DNA from 3 places in the Lactobacillus sp. C449L genome. Region 2 is predicted to be linked to each of the others. Evidence: predicted binding sites of a transcription regulator. Region 2 holds the regulator's gene; each other region holds the start of a gene.
What was found. The regulator NrdR, encoded in region 2, represses ribonucleotide reductase genes. The targets are predictions, from matches to a motif close to ACACNATATATNGTGT.
Positions count from the first base shown of each region.

Region 1 (7,744 bases), on a different contig from region 2:
GAGCAAGTTGAGGCGATTTTTTCCATTGTTGGTTTTCCTAAAGACGTTGAGCAGGTTTACTTTGGCGAAAATGGAGTTTTCTCGGCAGAGGTTAAGGGTAAATATCTAGTCGATATGACTACATCTAAACCGGCACTTGCGCAGAAAATTTTCGCTGAAGGTGAAAAGGTGGGTGCTAAAGTTTTGGATGCTCCCGTTTCTGGTGGCGATTTAGGTGCTAAAAATGGCACTTTGACCATCATGGTCGGCGGCGATGAAGCAGCATATAACGATCTAGAGCCCGTTTTTAATGATTTTGGCAAGAGTGTACACTATTTTGGCTCGGCTGGATCTGGTCAAAACACCAAAATGGCTAATCAAATTATGATTGCTGGTACAATGACGGGGCTGTGCGAGATGCTGGTTTATGCCAAAAAAGCCGATCTGAATCTTGAAGCAGTTCTTGAAACTATCGGTGCTGGTAGTGCGGCTAACTGGAGTTTAAGTAATTACGGCCCGCGTATTTTAAAGGGAGATTATACTCCTGGCTTTTTTAGTAAGCACTTTTTAAAGGACTTGCGGATTGCTTTAGATACTGCCAAAGAAATGAACATCAAATTGCCAGCAACTGAACAAGCTAAAAAATTATATGAAATTTTAGTCGATGATAAAAATCTGGGTGATTTTGGTACACAGGGCTTAATCAAGCTTTGGTGGAAGTAGCATTGTTACTAAGTTAAAGGGAAAAATATGAAAAATTTGCGAGTAGTTAAAACTCTATCTGTCATTTTAGAACTTTGGGGCATTTACCGCGGCTTAGGTTGGTTTTTTAGTGAAGTTGGTGCGTTCGGACCAGCTACCACTCCAGAGCCAGCAGATCGAGTATATCCGATTACCTACATTGCTGGAGGAATATTAATGATTGCCGTGTGTATATTACATGCGATTGAAATATTCACTAAGCATAATGTCAAATTTTTTATGACGATTTGTTGTAGTGCACTGGTTTATAACCAAATCGTTGATCATATTTTGTTAATCGCTATCTACGATGATGAAGTCCCACGAATGATAAAAACTCTGGTTGCTCTAGCAGCGATGATACTTTTAGTTTATTTTAAAGACAAGATATTAGAAAACTAGTTTTGATAAGTCGGCATAAAAAAGCTGCAACATATTTTTTAAAATACATTACAGTTTTAAATCATTTGGTTAGAGTTATTGATAAGCGTTAGACCAGTTAATAGTCTAATGCTTTTATTTTGCTAGCAAAACTATTGTTTACTTTTAACTTCTGCCACGCCCTCTAAGACGTTCGCATAGCGAGCTAGAGTAAACAAGTAGTCGGACAAGCGGTTAATATATTTCAGACAAGCTGGAGCTAGTTTTTGTTCTTCAGCATTTAGTTTGGCCATTGAACGCTCTGCCCGTCTAGCAATTGTTCGAGCATAATGCAAATGAGTCGCAGATAGACAACCACCAGGTAAAATAAAATGAGTTGTTTTAGGAATTTGCTGATTGAGTTCATCAATTTGCTGTTCAAGGAATTCTACTTTTTCAGTGGTGATCTGCTCATGCCGTTTAACGACGATATCACTTTCGAGCTCGTATAAATCACGTTGTAAATTTTCTAGCGGATCGTGCAATTTTTGGCATTTCTCTGACAGACTTGCAATTACTACACCTAAATATGAATCAAGTTCGTCGATATCGCCAACAGCAACAATTTGCAAATCATATTTGGGAACCATTTTTCCGGTAACCTGTTTGGTAAAACCCTGATCTCCAACTTTGGTATAAATTTTTATCGTCATGATAGCCTCTTTTTATAGTGATCAAGTGCAATATTGAGTGGTTTGTACAAAATTGGATAAAAAATCAAATTGCCGATAGCGTGGTATGTATCAAAAGTCAAACTCCCCGCCAGATAGGCTAAAAAGGCTGGTATACCACCAAAAATAGTCATTCCAAAATCTACAATGAAGCCGTACTCCCAACCTAAGAAAGTGGCGAGAATCAGTTGCAAAGTTAAATGCTTTTTCAGGGGGGTAAATTTTGCCAGTAGCGACACCGTCAGCATACATCCGCCGAATGCTAAAATTTGTGAAACGGTCCAGATACCAAACCCTAAGTAAATATTGGAAACAACCATGGTCAAAATAGCTAAAGCAAAGCCAAAGCCTAGTCCGATATTTAGGGTAACAATCATTAAGATGTCGGTAACGGGTTGAACATTGGGTACCGGAATAATCTTGAAAATCCTTAAAGCCACGCACATTGCTGTTAAAATTGCTAAAAGAGCTATTTTTTTAGTCGAATCGTGCATGACATTATTAGTCGATCTTGGCTAAAGTAAATTTAATCTTGTCCTTATTAGCTAATTTTTGCTCTGCGGCACCCTTGTTAGCAAACTTGCCGTTAATAGTGTAAGTCCAGTAAATGTTCTTTTCCTTGTCTTGACTCTTGCCATCAATTGAGGTAATAAAGCCATCAGTGCTCTTTACTTTCCAAAGTTTCTTAAGACCCTTCATAACAGTTGAGTTTTTGGGTAATTTAACCGTCTTTGTCTTAGCGTTTTTGTTATTAACGTTGAGCGTGTATGACACCTTGATTTTGCTGGCAGCATTAACTGTTTCAGCATTTTGGGTACTTTCATAACCAGCAAACGTGAAAGTGAAAATAGTGGCGATTCCCGCAATAATTGATAATTTGTTCTTTTTCATGATAAAAACTCCTTGATTTAATTTCTTTTTCTAAATTTAACTACTTAACTGGACAAGCACCAGATTCACAATCAGTTTGCTCAACTAGCTCCATGCCTTTTTGATCATCATTTAGTTCAGCAAAAACTGTGGCAACATCACCAGTAATTTTGTTTTTTCTTTCTTCATATGTTTTCTTGTCGATTGGTTCTTTTGGTGCTTGCTCTAATGAACCACCGTAATAAGGAAGCAGGGATGTAGACTTAATAACGTGCCGATATTGTTTGAACAATGAAGTAATTTTTTCGCCTTCATCACTTTGGAAAGTAACCGTACAGCTAACCGCATTATCAGACCAATATGTTTGCAAGAAAGCCTGTGTCGCAAATTGTTCTTCAATCGAAACAGTTCCTGCTGAAGCAAAGCTTTCACTATCAGCGTGCGCAGCCCGCAGCGGGAATTCAACACAGATGGTATTTGGTGTATAGATGTCGGGCTCTGAGTAATATCCGCAAGCATCAAGTGCTTCAAGCAATGGGTCGGAAGCTTGGAAACGAATCCGCTGGATTAGGTAGCCAGCATAATGGAAGTGCATACCTTCAGAAGCTCCAGCTAATTTAGCCACCGTACCAGAAGGTTTAACTGTGGTGTGCTTGATCGATGGATTACAATGCAGTTCTTTACTATATTCTTCATCAGCGTCAACAACAGCTTGGTAAGCGTCAGAGACCATCTTAATGCCCTTAGGGTCATAAATAGGAATCTTAATCTTCTCACCGGTTTCTTCATCAACGCTGTCTTTAAAGCCAGTTACCACTCTGTGGCCAAGATCATTTAGTAGCCAGTCTTGGATACCAGACATTGACACCCCGATGCGCCGATTCTTTTGGATGATTTCACGCGAAATTTCCCAGTCATATTCACTAAAGGTTACCCGTTTAGTGTAACGAGCTGCCAAAGCAAAAGCTTCTTTTAAGTCCCAACCATGTTGTTCAGCAATATATGGAAAAACTTCAAACAAGTTGCATGGCTCGCCATTAGCTAGAGAAATCTCACCACAAGGATTAGTTCCTTCAACTTCGCCATCAATATCCTTTTGATAACCGTCAATCATTCGACCGTAATTGCGTGACAAATCAAGGTTAACAATACCAGGTTCACCATTTTCCCGGATACCATTAGCAATTGGTTCATAGTCAGTAAATTCGGAGTCAATTGCTACACTATTATTTGATGCCCAACGGTGATCATATAGTTTTTCTTTATCTTGCTTCATCGTAATGAAACCCTGATCGTCATTAGAACCAAGGGCCAGCTCTGCAGAACGTCTAACATTACCTGCAACAACGGTCTTACCAATTAAGTTGCAAATGTCAGTGCCATCAACTGAAGTCATGTACTCGTCTACGCGGTCATTGATAATCTGGTTGATTTCAAAGAACATTTCAACCAGTGGCATAGGACCTGAAGCAGTTCCACCAAAGCCATGAATTTTTGCTCCATAGGGACGGATGCTACTGATGTCCAACACTAATTTAGTTTTATTTTCTGGGTTCGTTTGGTTGAAGTGCATGTCGATGAGACGCGCATTAGCTAGAACCCAGCCCTCACGTGTGTCTGGCAATTTGTAGTAAACATAATCGTTATTATCTCTATTTTGCGCAGCCCAAGTAGTTTTATCGCTTGCTCCAAGTTTAACGGAAGCATCGTAAGAGTCACTCTTTTTATCGATAATAACAGTCAAGTCAACTTTATTATCAACTTTAGGAATTTGCTTAATATTATCCTGAACGACGGAAAAGCCAACGCCGCCGCCCTTCATGAGTTGGTCGAAAAGGAATGAAAAAGGCATGGAAACAGCTGCTTGTTCGTTGTCTAAATAGCTCGGAACGATATGACTGTTACCGTATTTTTGCGGTCTAATAGCGATAAACCAGCAATTGTTCAAAGAATCTCCGTTTCTTCTCTGGTAGTCGGTACCAGAAACCCAAAGATTTCTTCCAGATGGAGTTGCAGCGAGACCGTAAATCATTTTGTATAACCTTTGGGCCTCTGTAGTTAAGTCCTCGACCACTTCTTCAGACGGAGAATCTGCCAAACGGGGGTCAAGGTTAATATTACCTTCGACAACACGCTTGACGGTTTCATCCCATTCTTCAGAACGGTTTTCTTCAGGAAGCCAACGGGCGTAGGTTCTCTTATATGTAACCCAACCTAGTTCTCCCCAGTGAGGAGAAACATTTTGTTTCACTTGATCAATATATGCCTGATCTAGGCTAATTCTTGTATTTTCCATGTACAAAGTTACTCCTAAAAACTCACATTTGTTTCACACATACATCATGTATGGGTCTAAGAAAAACTATACCACAATATCTTGTATTTACTAGTATTAAATGCTACCAGAAAACCGAACGAAAATCGTAACTAAAAGTGGCAGTAAGATTAACTCGGCAAAAAAAATATTTAGAAATTTTTGTATAGAATTTAAGTATGCAAAAAGCACAGCTAACGTTTTATATTGTTAGCTGTACTTCATTAATATATTATTTAACTATAATTAAGAACTAAGTAAAGCAAAGGCGATTAAAAGCACTCCGCCTAAAATAATGAACGGAATAAGCAGGTGAACAAAAAAGATCAAGGTCAACCCACATGCAAGTAAAAAGAATACTATTTTTGCGGCGCCAATTCCTAATTTAACAAATGCCCAGATAAGAAAGAAAATTAACAAAAGTGAAAGCACGTATAGTCCCCCTTTGCTCATCATATTATTGCATAACATTATATTACTCTCGTAAAGCAATAAATAGTAGCTTAGCGTAAATTTAATAAAAAGAAGATATATATCGCTTACAAAAATACTGGTATAATAATTTTCCAGACTAAAAATACGCATTATTTCCTTTAGGAAAAATTGGAAAGGAAGAAATTGCTTGCGCTTCAAACAAATTATATTTGATGTTGATGATACACTAATCGATTTTGCTGATACTGAAAATTTTGCACTTCGAAGCCTGTTTAAGTCTCGTCAATGGCCGCTTACAGATGAATTGCAACGACGTTATCATTCTTATAATCAAGGACTTTGGCGGCAGCTAGAATGTGGTGAGTTAACCTACGACCAACTAAGTGAAATGGTTTTTCACGACTTTATCAAAGAAAATTTGAATATAGAAGTTGATGGCTTGGCCGTTATGGACGAGTACCGTTCTTATTTTGGACAGGCATACAAATTATTGCCTGGAGTTGAAGACACGTTGCGTTTTGCTAAAAAGCAAAATTATCAATTAACCATCCTGAGTAATGGCGAAGCTTTTATGCAGCGACATCGGCTTAAACTTGCCGGTATTGAAACTTATTTTGATGTAATTGTCACTTCCGAGGAGGCGGGATATTCGAAGCCAGATACGGGCATTTTTGATTACTTTTTTAGCCGTGCTCATTTCGGTCCAGAAGATACAATCTTTTTTGGTGATGGTTTACAATCAGATATTTTAGGGGCAGAAAACTATGGTTTTGCCAGTATTTGGTATAATCACCGGCATCGCAAAAATAACATGAACTTACATCCATTGTATGAAGTAACCACTTATCCACAGTTTGTAGCACTCTTAAAAAATAATCTTTAAGTTAAAGTCAAGTTTGTTAAAAAAATAACTTAAGGACCTTAAAATTGGTTATAATTAAGTATAAGGGGTGAAATTATGACTATTAATATTTGTTCTTTAAATGACACCTATGAATTAAATAACGGTGTCAAAATACCAGCTATTGGTTTGGGTACTTGGCAGACACCGGACGGCGAAATTGCTCGCAATGCGGTTAGAGATGCGATAAATTTAGGCTATCAGTTGATTGACACTGCGGCCGCATATGGTAACGAAAAAAGTGTTGGTCAAGGTATTAAAGATAGTAATGTAAACCGTTATGATTTGTTTATTACAACTAAATTATGGAATGATCACCATGGCTATAAGCAAACTTTGTCGGCAATTGACGAGAGCCTTGAGAAGTTAAGCATAGACTATCTTGATTTGTATTTGATACATTGGCCTAATCCAATTGGTATTCGTGACCGCTGGGCTGAATTAAATGCTGAAAGCTGGCGGGCCATGGAAGATGCCGTGAAAGCTGGCAAAATTCGAGCTATTGGTGTATCAAACTTTAGACGAGAGCATTTGGATGAATTACTTAAAACCGCTTCTGTAACTCCTGCTGTTAATCAGATTTATCTTAATCCAAGTGATATGCAAGAAGATGTTGTTTCCTACAATAATGAACTTGGTATTTTAAGTGAGGCTTATAGTCCACTTGCCAGGGGCGGCTTATTTAATAATGAAGTAGTTAATGAAGTAGCTAAGCATTATGGTAAAAGCCCGGCGCAAATTTTATTACGGTGGTCTTTGCAGCATCAATTTGTGCCACTACCAAAATCAGTTCATGTTGAGAGAATGAAGACAAATGCGGACATTTTTGACTTTGTGATCAGCTCTGCTGACATGGCAAAACTTGATAGCTTGCATGGAGTAGCAGAAGTTGCAACTGATCCAGATAAGACAGATTTTTAGTTCAGCAGAACAGCTAAAGGTGATATCTAATGAAAATAGGATTTATTGGTGCTGGTAAAATCGGTAAGGCGATTATACAAGGCCTACTGCAAGGAAACATAGCTAATCATGACATTTATGTTTTTGATGGCGGACATAAGACTGCGCAAAAAGCTGCGGCCGAATTAGATTTGAACTTAGTTAACGACTACGCCGACTTCAACGCTTGCCAAGCTGTAATAGTTGCTGTTGGTGGCCCCGCAATTAAGACTATTTTCAAAGAGCTTGGACAAAAATATCATGGTATTGTAATGTCAACCGGTGGCGGTGATTTAGAGCAAGTGAATGCGGAACTGCCAGTCGATTCTTCGTTTGTTAAGATTGTTCCGAATACACCAGTTCAAATTGGTGAAGGAATTACGGCGATTAGTTTTGCAAATGGCGAAAATCAGGCGGTAATTGATACGGTTAAAAGTATTTTTGCTCGAATGGGTGACGTCTATGTCGTACCTG
Region 1 is NZ_JBWXGA010000002.1:473,835-481,578, forward strand. It holds gene AC2JF9_RS05600 (NAD(P)-dependent oxidoreductase) at 1-702, shown strand, start outside; gene AC2JF9_RS05605 (hypothetical protein) at 730-1,122, shown strand; gene AC2JF9_RS05610 (cob(I)yrinic acid a,c-diamide adenosyltransferase) at 1,254-1,793, opposite strand; gene AC2JF9_RS05615 (ECF transporter S component) at 1,790-2,305, opposite strand; gene AC2JF9_RS05620 (DUF4430 domain-containing protein) at 2,313-2,702, opposite strand; gene nrdJ (ribonucleoside-triphosphate reductase, adenosylcobalamin-dependent) at 2,743-4,977, opposite strand; gene AC2JF9_RS05630 (YjjG family noncanonical pyrimidine nucleotidase) at 5,618-6,313, shown strand; gene AC2JF9_RS05635 (aldo/keto reductase) at 6,389-7,252, shown strand; gene AC2JF9_RS05640 (pyrroline-5-carboxylate reductase family protein) at 7,282-7,744, shown strand, end outside.
Region 1: nrdJ (ribonucleoside-triphosphate reductase, adenosylcobalamin-dependent) is a predicted target of NrdR. The motif match lies at 5,049-5,064, and genes of this name have one in related genera.

Region 2 (7,744 bases):
AGATCAAATGGCTAAACAAAAACTACTTTTAATTGACGGTAACTCAGTTGCTTTTCGGGCTTTTTATGCGCTTTACCGTCAACTTGAAAATTTTAGAAATCCTGAGGGCTTGCATACGAACGCCATTTATACTTTTAAAAACATGCTGGATGTCGTATTAAATAATGTTCAGCCCGATTATGTTTTGGTTGCTTTTGATGCAGGTAAAACAACGTTTAGAAATGAAATGTATGCTGACTACAAAGGTGGCCGTCAAAAAACTCCTGGTGAACTATCGGAACAATTACCTTACGTACAAGAGCTTCTACATGATTTGGGAATTTCAACATACGAGCTGGAAAACTACGAAGCTGATGATATCATTGGTACTTTTGCTCGCCTAGGTGAAAAAGCGGGTTTTGAAGTGACCATTGTAACCGGTGATAAGGATTTAACACAGCTTGCTACCGATAAAACGACTGTCATGGTAACTAAATCCGGAGTAATGAATCTTGAAGCTTTTACGCCAGAGCATATGAAAGAAGTTAATGGTGTAAGTCCAACTGAATTCATTGACATGAAAGCACTGATGGGTGACAACTCTGATAATTACCCCGGAGTAACTAAAGTGGGTCCTAAAAAGGCTTCGCAACTGATTCAAGAATATGGCTCAGTGGAAAATCTCTATGATCATGTTGACGATATGAAACAATCAAAGCTCAAAGAAAACTTAATTAATGATAAAGATAAAGCTTTGTTAGGAAAAAAGCTGGCAACGATCAATTGCGAGACTCCCGTAGCTATCGGTATTAACGATATTAAAAGACGTGACATTGACTACCAAAAGTTACGCCGTTTTTATGAAAAAATGAACTTTCGTAAGTTTTTAAGCCAGCTTGATCCTGCTAGTGAAAAGTCTAATGATCAAAGCAGTCAAGAAAATGATGTCAAAATAGCCTATACTGAGTTAACCAAAGAAAATATAGTGGATGTAAAAGCTAAAGCCGGTGATGATATTGTCTTTTATTTAGGGATGTTAGGCTCAAATTATCATTTGGCGGATTTCGTTGGTTTTTCTTTTAAGATTGGTAAGCAAATTTTTGTTAGTCGTGAAGTTGATTTGCTCAAAAATGAAAATCTAAAGCACATTATTGAAGATGAAAAAATTCAAAAAGATGTTTTTGATCTTAAACGGACTACTGTTGGTCTTAATCGTTTAGGGATAGATGCTCAAGGTATTGATTATGACATGCTTTTAGCTTCTTATTTAATTAACAATGAAAATAATTCAGATGATATGGCTGAAGTTTGTCGTATGTATGGTAACAGTTCTGTCAGAAATGACGCTGATATATACGGTAAAGGTAAGAGTGAACAAATTCCCGATGATGACCAAGTTTTATTTAATCATTTAGCAACCAAGGTACAAGCAATTGAAAAGTTGAAAAATACCTTGCTTGATAAGCTGAAAGAACACGAACAGGATGATCTTTTTGCTAGCATCGAAATTCCCGTTGCTCGCGTTTTGGCCATTATGGAAATTAATGGAATAAAAGTCCAGGCTAGTACGTTAACCCAGTTGCAAGATGAATTTGCAATTGAGCTGAAGAAAATGGAACAGCAAATTTATGATGAAGCTGGCGAAACATTTAATATTAATTCGCCCAAACAGTTAGGTCATATTTTGTTTGAAAAAATGGGTTTGAAGCCGGTTAAGAAGACTAAAACAGGCTATTCGACTTCAGTTGATGTTCTAAATCAGCTAAAAGACGAAAACCCGATTATCGAGCAGATACTATCTTACCGACAGATAGCTAAGATTCAGTCAACATATGTTAATGGTCTACTTGACGTTATTCAAAAAGATGGTCGTGTTCATACCAGATATTTGCAGACTTTGACTGCGACTGGCCGACTATCCTCGGTTGACCCGAACTTGCAAAATATTCCTACTAGAACAGAAGAAGGTAAGCAAATTAGAAAGGCCTTTGTTCCTAGTGAACCAGATGGTTACATCTTTTCCTGTGACTATTCGCAAATTGAATTGCGTGTTTTGGCTCAAGTGTCAGGAGACGAACAGATGCAAGAAGCCTTTAAGACGGGGTATGATATTCACGCGCATACGGCCATGAAAATTTTTCATTTAAAGTCGACTGATGAAGTAACGCCTTTAATGAGAAGACGTGCTAAGGCTGTTAATTTTGGAATAGTTTACGGTATTTCCGATTATGGTTTATCTAAAAACTTGAACATCAGTCGAAAGCAGGCTAAAGAATTTATAGATAATTACTTTGAACAATATCCGCAAATAAGAGATTACATGGATAAGGCGGTTAAGTTTGCCCGTGAAAAAGGCTACGCTGAAACAATTATGCATAGAAGACGATACTTACCGGATATTCATGCCAAAAACTTCAATATTCGTTCATTTGCGGAGCGGACGGCAATTAACTCACCAATTCAAGGATCAGCTGCTGATATAATAAAAATTGCTATGATTAATATGCAAAAGAAACTAGATGAACTCAACTTAAAGACCAAGATGGTTGTACAGGTTCATGACGAATTGATTTTTGACGTGCCAAAAGATGAGCTAGAAACTATTAAAAAGATTGTTCCCGAAGTAATGCAATCTGCAGTACGGCTTGATATTCCGTTAGTTGCCGATTCTGGGTACGGTCATAATTGGTTTGATGCAAAGTAAGGAGTGAAATTTTATGCCAGAAATGCCGGAAGTTGAAACGGTGCGTCGAACTTTGCTCCCACTGATTAAAGGGAAAAAAATCAAAAAAGTCACTTTGTGGTACCCAAAGATTATTGCCAGTGATCCAACTGAATTTGTTCAAAAGCTAGCAGGTAAGAGAGTAGTATCAATTGATCGCTATGCTAAATATCTTTTAATCCGTTTATCAGATGATTTAACTGTAGTTTCCCATTTGCGAATGGAAGGCAAATATCGATTAGTAAAAGAAAATACCCCAAAAGATAAGCATGATCATGTTCAATTTATTTTTACTGATGGCTCGGCGCTTCGCTATAATGATGTGCGTAAGTTTGGGCGAATGCAGTTAGTTGCGACGGGAACTGAAAAACAGACAACTGGAATCAAAAAACTGGGACCTGAACCAAATTCTCCTGAGTTTACCGTGGCGAATTTGACGGCAGGATTAAGTAAGAAAAAAAAGAGCATTAAAAGTACACTCCTTGATCAATCGGTTGTTGCTGGGCTAGGGAATATTTATGTCGACGAAGTTTTGTGGCAAACCAAAATTCACCCGTTGAGCATGGCGAATAAAATCCCGAAAACGAAAATTAAAAAGTTGCACGATAATATAAATTCATTGATTAATCTAGCAATTGAAAAACATGGTACGACCGTACACACTTATTTAGATGCTAATGGTAAAAATGGTGACTTTCAAAAAATGTTACAAGTATATGGTCATAAAAGTGAGCCTTGCTTGCGCTGTGGTCATTTACTAGAAAAAATAAAAGTGACCGGACGAGGCACTACTTACTGTCCGCACTGTCAGGTAATATACAAATGACAGTTGTTTTAGGAGTAACTGGCGGAATAGCTAGCGGTAAAAGTACTGTCGATAATTTTTTTCATCAAAAGGATATCCCAGTTATTGACAGTGATGTAATTAGTCATGAAATTTTAACTCCTGGTAACGTGGGCTATGCTGCTGTAGTTAGCCAATTTGGTCCCAGTTATTTAAATCCAGACAAAACGATTAATCGACGTAAACTAGGAGAGTTGGTTTTTAACGAGCCAAGACAATTACAGATTTTAAATAAAATAACTCACCCGTTGATTTTTCAAGAAATTGAGAATAGAATTACGCAAAACAAACAAGCTGGTAAACAACTTGTGGTTGTCGATGTACCTTTGTTATTTGAGTCAGGTGATCAAAGCTATTACGATTCTACTTTACTGATTGCTGTTCCTGAAGATTTGCAGATTAAAAGGCTGCAACAACGTGACCATCTGACCCGAGCTGAATCGCTAAGACGCATACATAGTCAAATGCCACTTGTTGAAAAAGAAAAATTAGCTGATTATGTGATTACAAATACTGGTACAATAAAAGAATTAGAAAGTAAGTTAAATCGACTATTACTAAAAATAAAAGAGGAGAACCAGCATGGAATGTCCTAATTGTCGACAAAATGCCTCGCGCGTAATTGATTCTCGTCCAAGCGACGAAAATCGAGCTATTAGACGCCGCAGAGAGTGTGAAAACTGTGGCTTCCGTTTTACAACTTTTGAACGGATAGAAACTACCCCATTACTAGTAATTAAAAACGACAACACCCGTGAGCCCTTTAGCCGTAAGAAGATTTTGCATGGAGTAATGGCAGCTGGGCAAAAGCGCCCAATTACCAGTGAGCAATTCGAGCAATTGGTTGATCATGTCGAAAATAAGGTAAGGCAACAAGGGGTTAGTGAAATATCGTCTAAAAAGATTGGTAAGTTAGTCATGGACGAGCTTGCTGAACTTGACGATGTTGCTTATATCCGATTTGCCTCTATTTATCGTGAGTTCCAAGACATGTCAAGTTTTATGAAAACTATGAAAGACATGATTGCTAAACGAGAGAAAGGAAATTAGCCATGTTTGAGACGCTTAATCCCAAACAACCTTTTTTCATTTCTAACCGAGTCAATCTTTTTCCTAGTGATTTGCGCATTCTGGTTAAGTTGTATCAACCCCTGATTGGCTCTTTAGCACTGTCTATGTACTTAAGCCTAAATGAGGATTACGATTCCAATGCAATTTTATCGGATGCAAAAGGAGTATATGTACTTCAAGAACAACTTGATTGTGATCTTAAAAAACTTTTTGCGGCCTTGCATAAGCTTGAAGCTGTGGGCTTAGTTCAGACCAAAATTGTTGAAAACCACATTATGGGACAAATTTTATGCTTTCATCTGTTACAAATTCCTAGTAGCAGTGAGTTTTTTTCAACTGCTCTTTTGGCTAGTTTACTCAAAGAGAAGGTTGGCATAACTAATTTTAAAAAGTTAAGCCATGATTTTGCTTGTGAAAGTAAAATAAACGAAAATCAAGTTATAGGCGTTGAAAAAGCTAAAGATATTTCAGCTTCATTTATGGATGTTTTTAGGTTGCCTGAAGAAGAAGCTATCGATCCTTCTCAAGTGGTTAAAAATGCTGCCAAGGAAAACCAAGTTAGTCAAAAAGCCAAGGCCACTATTAACGAAAATGATAATGTTGATTGGGACTTCATGAAGCAACAGTTTGAGATATATCAAATTCCCAATAACGAAATTGACAAAAACCGTGAAGGAATTCGTGGCGTGATGAGAACCTATGGTTTGTCTGAGCAAGAGTTTATTGATGAGGCACTGTCGTCTTTGCATGGCGATTACCAGCTAAATATGTCGCAAATTAAGCAAACAATTGCTAGCAACATCCATGCAGCCAGCACCCGTTCACAAATCAAGCGAGAAACGCAAAATACAAATAGTAAGACGAATATTAAATTTAGCAAACAAGACCAGAAAATTTTACAACTTGCGCAAACTAAATCGCCAGCGCAATTTATTTATAGCTTGAAAACTGAACGTAATGATTATGTTGATGCTAGTGAATATAAAGTGCTAGATAGCTTGTATAATGAGAAGGGCATTCCAACCGATTTGCTTAACATTCTTACCTATGCTTGTTTAAAAAGCGCCCCTAATGTATCTTACCGTTTAGCCAATCGGATACTCCATGATTGGTTACAGCATGACGTTAAGAATGGTGCTCAAGCGATTGAATATATGACGAAAAGGGAGCAAAATAAGAGTAAGTACCCGCATTATTCGCAAAATAAACGTATTGAAAAAGGTACCGACTGGAGTAAACAACAAACTACGGTTAAATCAGATGTTTCGCCAACTGATTTAAAGAACTTTTTCAAGAATTTTGACGATCGTAACGGCTTGAAGTAGGTGAAATTATGCGTCCCATTAATAAAATTTTAGACCAAGGAAAATCTGGTATGGCGGAAAAGCTAAACACTGACCAAATTCGTGAACAAGTTTTAGCTGAACCTAAAATTCAACAGTTTATTAATCAAAATCAAGATGCGATTACTGATGAAATGATTAATAAAAGCATGTCTGCTTTATATGAGTTTTATTTAGAACAGCACAAAGCGAATCCAGTAACTGCTGGATATCGTCCTGAACTAATCTTAAATACTAATGCAATTGACATTAAATTTGTTCCGGAAGAAAGTAAATTGGAGCATGAACGCGAAATTAATGTTCGAAAGCATTTGCAGTTGATTAATTTACCCAGTACACTGCATAGCGTTCGGCTGAGTCAAGTTGAAGTTACTCCTGAGCGTTCCCAAGCAATGGCAGAAATCGGCAGTTTTTTGGACAAATATTCTAAAGATGTTCATCAAAAGGGGCTTTATTTATCAGGCAGTTTTGGCGTCGGTAAAACTTATATTTTAGCTGGCCTAGCCAATTCAGTTGCGGCAATGAACAAAAATGTTGTGTTCCTACATGTGCCTAATTTCATTGCTGGCTTATCTAGCCATTTTAATGACAATAGCTTAATGGATGAAGTTCAGCGCATCTCAAACAGTGATTTGCTTATTTTGGATGATATTGGGGCTGAAAATCTGAGCCAATGGTCACGAGACGAAGTACTAGCTGTAATTTTACAATCCCGAATGGATAACCAATTACCAACTTTCTTTTCGTCAAATTTTGCTATGGCTGATTTAGAAGAGCATTTTAAAGAAACCAAAAATGCGATTGATCCGGTTAAAGCTGCAAGACTAATGGAGCGAGTGCGCACTTTGGCTAAAGAAGTCACTATTTCTGGGCCGAATAGGCGTCGCGACGTATAATGAATACAAAACAGTAATTTACATAATCTGAGTCGTGCCTGCAATTTAAATAAGATAGATTAAGTTAAAAGACAGTTATTCATTAATTTTTAAAAAAGTCTTGCAATCATCTTTTAGATATGTATAATTGTATTCAATGAATGAACATGATAAAGCTTGATTAAGAGAGGGATACAGTATTCTGAGAGTATCTCATTGGAGCGTTACCCCACTCATTCAATATTAAAAAGCGATTAAAATGGGTGAATTCCACTATCAATTCATAAGAGATAGTTAGACATGTCTAACTAAATTTTGGGTGGAACCGCGCCTTTAGACGTCCCAGTGCAGTAGCTGCACTGGGACTTTTTTTGTTTAATAAATTTTGGAGGTTTACATGAGTTTTTCAATTATTTTGCCAGATGGATCAAAGCGTGACTTTGACAAAGCAGTCACTATTGGTGATTTTGCATATAGTATTGCTACTTCACTTGGTAAGTCAGCAATTGCTGGCAAAGTGGATGGACAATTACAACCACTTGATTTTGAAATTAATCAGGATGCGAGTGTTTCAATAATTACCGACAAGGATGAAGAGAGCTTGGATGTATTACGAGCAACTGTTGCTTTTGTTTTTGAGGCAGTTGCAAAGAAGGCATATCCTGAGCTTCACTTTGGCGAACATGCTGCTGATAAAGATGGTTTTTTCGTTGATACTGACAAAGAAAATCAAATTAAAGTTAGTGAGTTACCGCAACTTGAAAATGCAGTAAAAAAAGCGATTAAAGCCGGCGAAAAAATCGAATCTGTCCTTATTTCTAAATCAGAACTTGAAGATATATTTAAAGATGATCCTTTTAAACTTGAATTATTAAAAGAAGAAAAAGGAGATCAAGTTCAAGCTTACAAG
Region 2 is NZ_JBWXGA010000004.1:51,993-59,736, forward strand. It holds gene polA (DNA polymerase I) at 8-2,683, shown strand; gene mutM (DNA-formamidopyrimidine glycosylase) at 2,697-3,527, shown strand; gene coaE (dephospho-CoA kinase) at 3,524-4,141, shown strand; gene nrdR (transcriptional regulator NrdR) at 4,128-4,595, shown strand; gene AC2JF9_RS06850 (DnaD domain protein) at 4,598-5,941, shown strand; gene dnaI (primosomal protein DnaI) at 5,950-6,855, shown strand; gene thrS (threonine--tRNA ligase) at 7,232-7,744, shown strand, end outside.

Region 3 (7,744 bases), on a different contig from region 2:
GTTTTATCACTTTCAAATGGTTTTCAAAAGCAAATTGATACGACCATGAGCAAGGCTCTGGCAAAATACCCTGTTTCAGTTGCCCAAACTGCTACCGACATGGGGAGCATCAGCAGCCGCAGTGAATCAACTGAAAATGTTAAAAATCGTGGTTATTTGACCGCGAAGCAAAATGCACTTCAACAGTCATCACACCAAAACAAGATTACTAAAGAGTATATTGACTATGTCAAAAAGATTAATCCAGAATATGCCAATAATATCTCTTACCAAGTTGGTGTCTCGCTTAACTTGATTGGCAATACCAACGGTAACGTTAAACCGGTGCAGTTTTCACCACTCCCTGCGGGGACTGCTGCCTCTCAAGCTTACGGTCAAATGCAGTCTCAAGCTGCTAGCATGTCCTTTATTGGATCGGCTGTTTTTCCTACATCACTCAACAAGAACAAAGGAAACTTTTTAAAAGACAATTACCAACTGCTTTCCGGAACTTGGCCAAAAAAATCGACTGATTTGGTATTAGTAATCGACAATGAAAACTCTGTTAATATCAATGTCTTAAAAAACTTAGGTATTAAAGTAAAAGCAAATGAGAAGTTGGACTTCAATAAGCTAGTTGGCAAGGAGTTTAGAGTAGTTGCCAATAACGATTATTACCAAGAGCTGCCAACCGGAATGTTTGTTCCGAAAAAAGCTGATAAGCAGATGTATGACAGTAGCAAGATTAAATTACGTATCGTGAGTGTAATTCGTCCTAAAGATTCAAGCTCGATGGCCTTGCTTTCTGATGGAATTGCATATAGCGATAAATTAGCTGAAAGTGTCATTAAGCAAAACAAAAATTCAGCAATTGTTAAGGCGCAAAGAAAGTCTAACCGTAACGTCATGACTGGGCAAAATATGAATGCCAATGCCAAGAAACAAATGATGCAGTCAATTGGTGGGGTTAGTTTACCGGCCGGAATTATGATTTATCCAAATGATTTTGATTCCAAAGATAAGGTTTTGAACTATCTTGACAAATGGAATAAAGGTAAGAGCAAGAAAGATAAGATTATTTATACTGACATGTCCAGTGCTGTTACTTCAATGACTGGAGGATTGTTAAACGGAATTACTGCCGTGTTAATTGCTTTTGCTGCTATTTCTTTGGTTACCTCAATGATTATGATTGGGATTTTAACTTACACGTCAGTCTTGGAGAGGACAAAAGAAATTGGAATTCTGAAAGCTTTAGGGGCGCGGAAGAAGGATATTACTCGGGTATTTGATGCCGAAACTTTCATCTTAGGTATTTTTTCCGGTGTTTTAGGAATAGTCATTGCTCGACTGCTAGTGTTCCCAATCAACAGTATTCTTTATTCAATTACTGATCTGAAGAACGTTGCTCAGCTTAATCCCCTGCACGCTTTAATCTTAATTGTAATTTCAACCATTTTAACCATGCTTGGCGGTCATCTACCAGCAAGAATGGCTGCTAATAAAGACGCTGCAATTGCTCTAAGAAGTGAATAATTCGCTTAACTATAAAACCATGCTTAGTGTTACATGTGAAACAACATTAATCATGGTTTTTGTTTTGCTTAAATTTCTAGCTACATTTTTTGGTAAAAGTTAGTTGACATATTGGCATATACCAATTTATAATTATCTTAATTATAAATGGAGGCGTAAATATGAAAATAATCATCACCGCTGATAAGGCCAGCGGAAGTACAAAAGGGTTTGAAATTTTTAAAAAGAGCATTAACGATGGTGCAAAGGTCATTGGTTTAGCAACGGGCTCTACACCTGTTGGACTGTATCAGGAATGGACTAAAAGTAATCTTGACAACAGTGATTTAATCAGTATCAATCTTGATGAATATGTGGGATTAACTCCAGATAATGATCAAAGTTATCACTACTTCATGCAAAAAAACCTATTTGATCAAAAACCGTTTAAAAAATCATACGTTCCTGATGGAATCAAAGCCATCAATGATCCTCAAGGTTCGTCTGATGATTACAACCAAATTATTGCAGAAAATCCAATTGATATTCAGCTTTTAGGTCTAGGACAAAACGGTCATATTGCTTTTAACGAACCTGGAACTCCATTTAATTCAATAACTCACGAAGTTAATTTAACTGAAAACACTATTAAGGCAAACTCTCGCTTCTTTAGCAATATCAATGATGTACCTAAAACGGCAATTTGTATGGGAATAGCAAATATCATGGCCGCAAAACAAATTGTCATTATGGCATTTGGTGAAAATAAAGCAGCAGCCGTTAAAAAGATGGTTGAAGGTCAAATAACTGAAGATGTCCCTGCTTCTGTATTGCAGAACCATTCTAATGTCACCTTAATCGTTGATCATGATGCGGCAAGCAAATTAAGTGATAAATACAAAAACTAAACAGGCATTAGCCTATTAAAAGCGACGCAAGTGCGTCGCTTTTTTTGTAGACAAAATTGAATTTTATTGTTCTGTATAAATAAGTGCATATAACTATACTAACAAAATAATCCGTACTATGATTAGAGTAAATCACGAGAGGATGGTGATAAGTTGAAACGAAGTAAAAAGTGGTTACTAATAATATGTATGGTCTTATTAATACCACTGCCAATTTATCTTTTATGGCAAACCAGTAGCTTTTGGCAAAAATACCTTAAAGTAAAATTGCCTAGTATTGGTTCAATAAATCCAATTCTTGCATGGTACTTAGTCGTTATCAGCGCTGTTGTCCTTTTAATTTTAATTATTAGTCTATTAGTTGTTCTGTTCTGGCCAGTTCAGAGATACTTCATTTTAATTCGTAAACCGGATGGTCAGGTTAAGGTAACTAGCAAAGCAATTAACGGTTATGTGCTGAATTCTTTAGCCGACCTACCCTTTATTAGTAAAGTTAAGGTTGATTCACGCCTGACTAATCGGAAAATTCAGATTAAGATTAGCGGCAATTTAGGTAACGGTGAAAACGTTAATGCGATTCTTGAGAATTACCTTGAAGAGCTAAAAAGCAACCTTGGTCGGTTATTAGGGATTGCTCAGAAACCCAAAATTAAAATCAAATTTGTTAATTATCAAAGCTCTAATAATCCGGAAACACGTGTACATTAAAGGAGGTAGCGATGAAAGAGACTTTGCAAAAGCACCTCCCAGAAGTTTGCGGTGCTGTAATTGGTTTGCTAATAGCTTTTTGTTTTTTAGGACTTGGCTTTTTTAAGACCATTTTTGTAATTGTAATGCTAATAGTAGGTCTTTTAGTTGGTCATTATTGGCCCCTACTGAAAAATTTGGTAAGAAAGTAATAGCGGAAAGGAATAATGTAGTATGGTTCAAAATAGTAATCAAAGTAGTTCTAAGCAAGAAATCAAAGGCGATTTGAAGTATGACGAAAAAGTAATTCAAAAAATAATAGGTATCGCTCTTTCAGATGTTAAAGGCCTATTGACTGTTAATGGTGGCTTTTTCTCAAACCTGGCTGACAAAATCGTCAATACCGATGATGTTACTAATGGCATAAATGTTGAAGTCGGCAAAAAACAAGTGGCAGTAGATATTGAAATTGTTGCCGAATACGGAACAGAAGTTCCTAAACTTTATGATGAGATTAGACAAAAAATCTATGACAAAGTAAAAGAAATGACTGGTCTGGATACTGTTGAAGTCAATGTTACCGTAGTCGATATTAAGACCAAAGAAGAACATGAAAAAGACTCAGTTAGCCTACAAGATCGTTTTGCTGGTGCAACCCAAGACGCTAAAGACAAAATCGGAGAGCAAAAAGATAAAGCTGTAGAAAAAACAGAGAAAAAACAAGAAGATCGAGTTAAATAGGAAAAAATTGACTAAAACTTGTTAAAAAGCGAAGTCGCACTCAGATAAGTAGCGTTTCGCTTTTTTAGTTTCACGTGAAACCAAAACTTGCCGACAGGTTATCATCCTTTTACTGTTATGCTAAAAAATAGAGAAGTGTTACACTGGTAAAAAGAAGTTTATCAAATAAGGAAAAATGCCATGAAAGCCCAATTTGAGTATGCTCAAGAAGAAGATTTAGCAGCAATTGTTAAAATTTATAACCAAGCCGTCCCTACCAAAATGGCAACTGCGGACTTGCAACCAGTATCTAAAGAATCAAAACAAAGCTGGTTTAATTCTTTTAATCAACAAGAACGTCCTATTTGGAAAATTACTGTATATCAGCAAATTGTTGGTTGGGTATCACTTGAGTATTTTTATGGTCGTCCAGCCTATTGTCATACAGCAGAAATTAGCCTATATATTGACCAACATTCACAGCGATGCGGATTAGGCCAGCAGGCTCTAAACTTTGTGTTCAGTCAGTTGTCTTCTTTGCAGTTAGACACATTAGTAGCTTATATTTTTAGTCATAATTATCCTAGTCTCGCTCTCTTCCAAAAAAACGGTTTTGTTGAATGGGGGAATTTACCAGCTGTGGCAACAATAGACAATAAGAAATGCGACCTTAAAATTTTTGGCCGCCATTTCGATTAGCTAAGAAGCTTAAGACAGAGCTTAACGCTGGTGTTCCACGTGAAATGCCAACAGAAACGCTACTAACAAATTTTATATTTGTAAAAAAGTTCTATTGTTTTATACAAAATCGCTTGACTTTTTGCTATTGATTTTAATTAATTTTTTTCTTGTGTACCACTATATCTCGTATTAAACTAAATAAGAATCTATATATTGTATTTTAGAAAGAACGTGATCCAAGTTATTGTTTTAAGTGGGCCGATTGGAGCCGGTAAATCCAGTTTAACCAGTATTTTAGCTGAACATTTAGGTACACAAGCTTATTACGAAGGAGTTGATAACAATCCTGTCCTCCCTCTTTATTATCAAGATATGAAACGCTATACCTTTTTGCTCAATATCTACTTACTTAATCACCGTTTAGCCCAGATTAACCAAGCAGTTAAAGAAAAAAACAGTGTTTCAGACCGTTCAATATATGAAGACGCGCTCTTTTTTCAAATGAACGCCGATAGTAAGGTAGCTGATCCGACCGAATTCAAAATTTATGACAGTTTACTTGAAAATATGATGGAAGACACTCCGGGAAATCCAAGTAAAAAGCCTGATTTATTAATTTATATTCGAATATCTTTAGACACTATGCTTAAGCGCATCGAAAAGCGTGGTCGTTCATACGAACAGCTAAGCTCGGATCCCAGTTTAAAAGATTATTATGCCCGTTTAATTCGCTACTATGAACCGTGGTATGAAAATTACACTGCTTCACCAAAAATCGCAATTGATGGTGATAAATACGATTTTATTGGTGATGAAAAAGCCAAAAAAGAAGTCCTGAGCCAGATTGATAATAAATTGCACGAAATTGGCAATTTGAAATAAAGAAGGAACGTGATGACAGTTATTGTTTTAAGTGGCCCAATTGGTGCCGGTAAATCCAGTTTAACCAGTATTTTAGCCAAGTATTTAGGCTCTAAACCATTTTATGAAAGTGTTGACGACAATCCTGTATTGCCACTTTTTTATGCTGACCCTAAAAAATACGCCTTTTTACTTCAAGTGTTTTTCCTAAACACTCGCTTCCGCAGTATTAAAAATGCATTGACTGATGATAATAATGTACTTGATCGTTCAATTTACGAGGATGCTCTCTTTTTCCAGATGAACGCTGATATTGGTCGTGCAACTGAAGAAGAAGTCGATACATATTACGAGTTGCTTAATAACATGATGAGTGAACTTGATCATATGCCGAAAAAGAATCCAGATTTGCTTGTTCATATCAATGTATCATACGAAACGATGCTCAAGCGAATTCAAAAACGTGGCCGTCCATACGAGCAACTTAGCTATGACGCAACCCTTGAAGACTATTACAAACGTCTACTGCGCTATTACAAGCCATGGTATGAAAAATACGACTATTCTCCTAAAATGGAGATTGACGGTGATAAGCTCGACTTTATGACTAACGAGCACGACCGTCAAGTCGTTTTAGATCAAATAGTAGCTAAGTTAAAAGAAATGGGCAAACTACCTCAATCATGGGACAAGTCCACTGACATTAAAATAGACGCATAATTATTTGCCTTTTATCAACTTAATCAAAATCAAAGTCATTTCCTTTAGTAAAAAACTGAGGAAATGACTTTTTTGTCGAATAATCACTTATTTTCCTTTGAATGAGGAAATGTGTTATGATTGTCCTAAGTATTTTTTCAGGTGTTTTTAATTTTATCTAAGTAATATTGATTCACAAATAGTCGATTAAAAAGGAAAAAAGATGAATTATATTATCTCAATCATGCCTTCTCTACTTTCGGGCGCAAAAATGACCTTGCTTTTATTTTTTTGGACAATTATCATTTCCATTCCATTAGGAATTATTGTTAGTTTAGGATTACTCTCACATATTAAAGTCCTACGCTTATTTTTAAAGTTCTATGTTTGGATTATGCGCGGGACACCATTATTACTGCAGTTAATTTTCATTTTTTATGGTTTGCCAATTATTGGTATTATTTTCCAGCGTTATAACGCTGCGCTATTTGCTTTTATATTAAACTATACTGCTTATTTTGCTGAAATATTTCGTGGGGGGTTTCAAGCCGTTCCATCCGGTCAATACGAAAGCGCACAAGTCTTGCAACTTAGCTACTGGCAAACGCTACGCTATGTAGTTATTCCCCAGGTAAGTAAAATTGTCATCCCCTCAATCGGTAACGAAGTCATTAATCTTGTTAAGGACACATCTTTAGTTTATGTTATTGGATTAGGCGAGTTGCTACGCGCAGGTAACGTTGCAACGGCTCGTGACGTTACACTAGTTCCACTAGTTTTAGTGGGGATAATTTATTTAATGATGACAGGAATTACATCCTATTTGTTGAAGAAAATAGAACAAAGTTACTCAAAGTGGAAATAATCATAGGTGGCTATCATGCTTGAACTTAAAGAAATTACCAAAAAATATGGTTCACGAATCATTTTAGATAGACTTAATTTAGCTATTCCAGATAAACAAATTTTAGCCATCGTTGGTCCATCTGGTGCAGGTAAAACTACGCTATTGCGCTGCTTAAGCGGGTTAGAACATGTTGACTCCGGACATTTCTTTTGGAATAATCAGCAATTTGATCCAGCTGAGTTTAATAAAAGCAGTCAGATTATCGGAGTAGTTTTTCAAAACTACGAATTATTCCCTAATTTGACCGTACTGGATAATATTACATTGGCTCCGGTTTTAGCGCTAAAAGAAAGCAAAGATGCAGCTAACACAAAAGCACAAGAGTTGCTTCAAGAGCTTGATTTGCAAGAAAAAGCGCACCTTTACCCTTATCAGCTTTCAGGTGGTCAAAAGCAAAGAGTGGCTATCGCACGCGCTCTTGCTATGGAACCACAAATTCTTTGCTATGACGAACCGACTTCAGCCTTAGATCCGGCTTTACGAAATAAAGTTGGTGAAATTATATTGCACCTTAAGAATAGCAAAGAAATGACCCAAATTGTCGTTACACATGATCAAGAGTTTGCTAAGCAAGTAGCTGATCGTATTTTTAAAGTCAGTGCACTAGACAACAAGAAGGTAAATTTAAATGAAAAATAAACATTTACCAACTTTAATAGTGCTCATTTTTTGTATATTCTTTTTGACAGCTTGCAGTGGGGTTTCCGTCAGCCGGAGAGCAAATCAGATTGATAATTGGTTGCAAATAAAACAGCGCGGCTATGTCATTATTGGGGTTGACGATACT
Region 3 is NZ_JBWXGA010000002.1:385,117-392,860, forward strand. It holds gene AC2JF9_RS05170 (ABC transporter ATP-binding protein/permease) at 1-1,515, shown strand, start outside; gene AC2JF9_RS05175 (glucosamine-6-phosphate deaminase) at 1,677-2,402, shown strand; gene amaP (alkaline shock response membrane anchor protein AmaP) at 2,556-3,110, shown strand; gene AC2JF9_RS05185 (DUF2273 domain-containing protein) at 3,122-3,301, shown strand; gene AC2JF9_RS05190 (Asp23/Gls24 family envelope stress response protein) at 3,324-3,830, shown strand; gene AC2JF9_RS05195 (GNAT family N-acetyltransferase) at 4,011-4,508, shown strand; gene AC2JF9_RS05200 (deoxynucleoside kinase) at 4,722-5,372, shown strand; gene AC2JF9_RS05205 (deoxynucleoside kinase) at 5,385-6,071, shown strand; gene AC2JF9_RS05210 (amino acid ABC transporter permease) at 6,274-6,915, shown strand; gene AC2JF9_RS05215 (amino acid ABC transporter ATP-binding protein) at 6,931-7,596, shown strand; gene AC2JF9_RS05220 (amino acid ABC transporter substrate-binding protein) at 7,586-7,744, shown strand, end outside.
Region 3: AC2JF9_RS05200 (deoxynucleoside kinase) is a predicted target of NrdR. The motif match lies at 4,665-4,680, and genes of this name have one in related genera.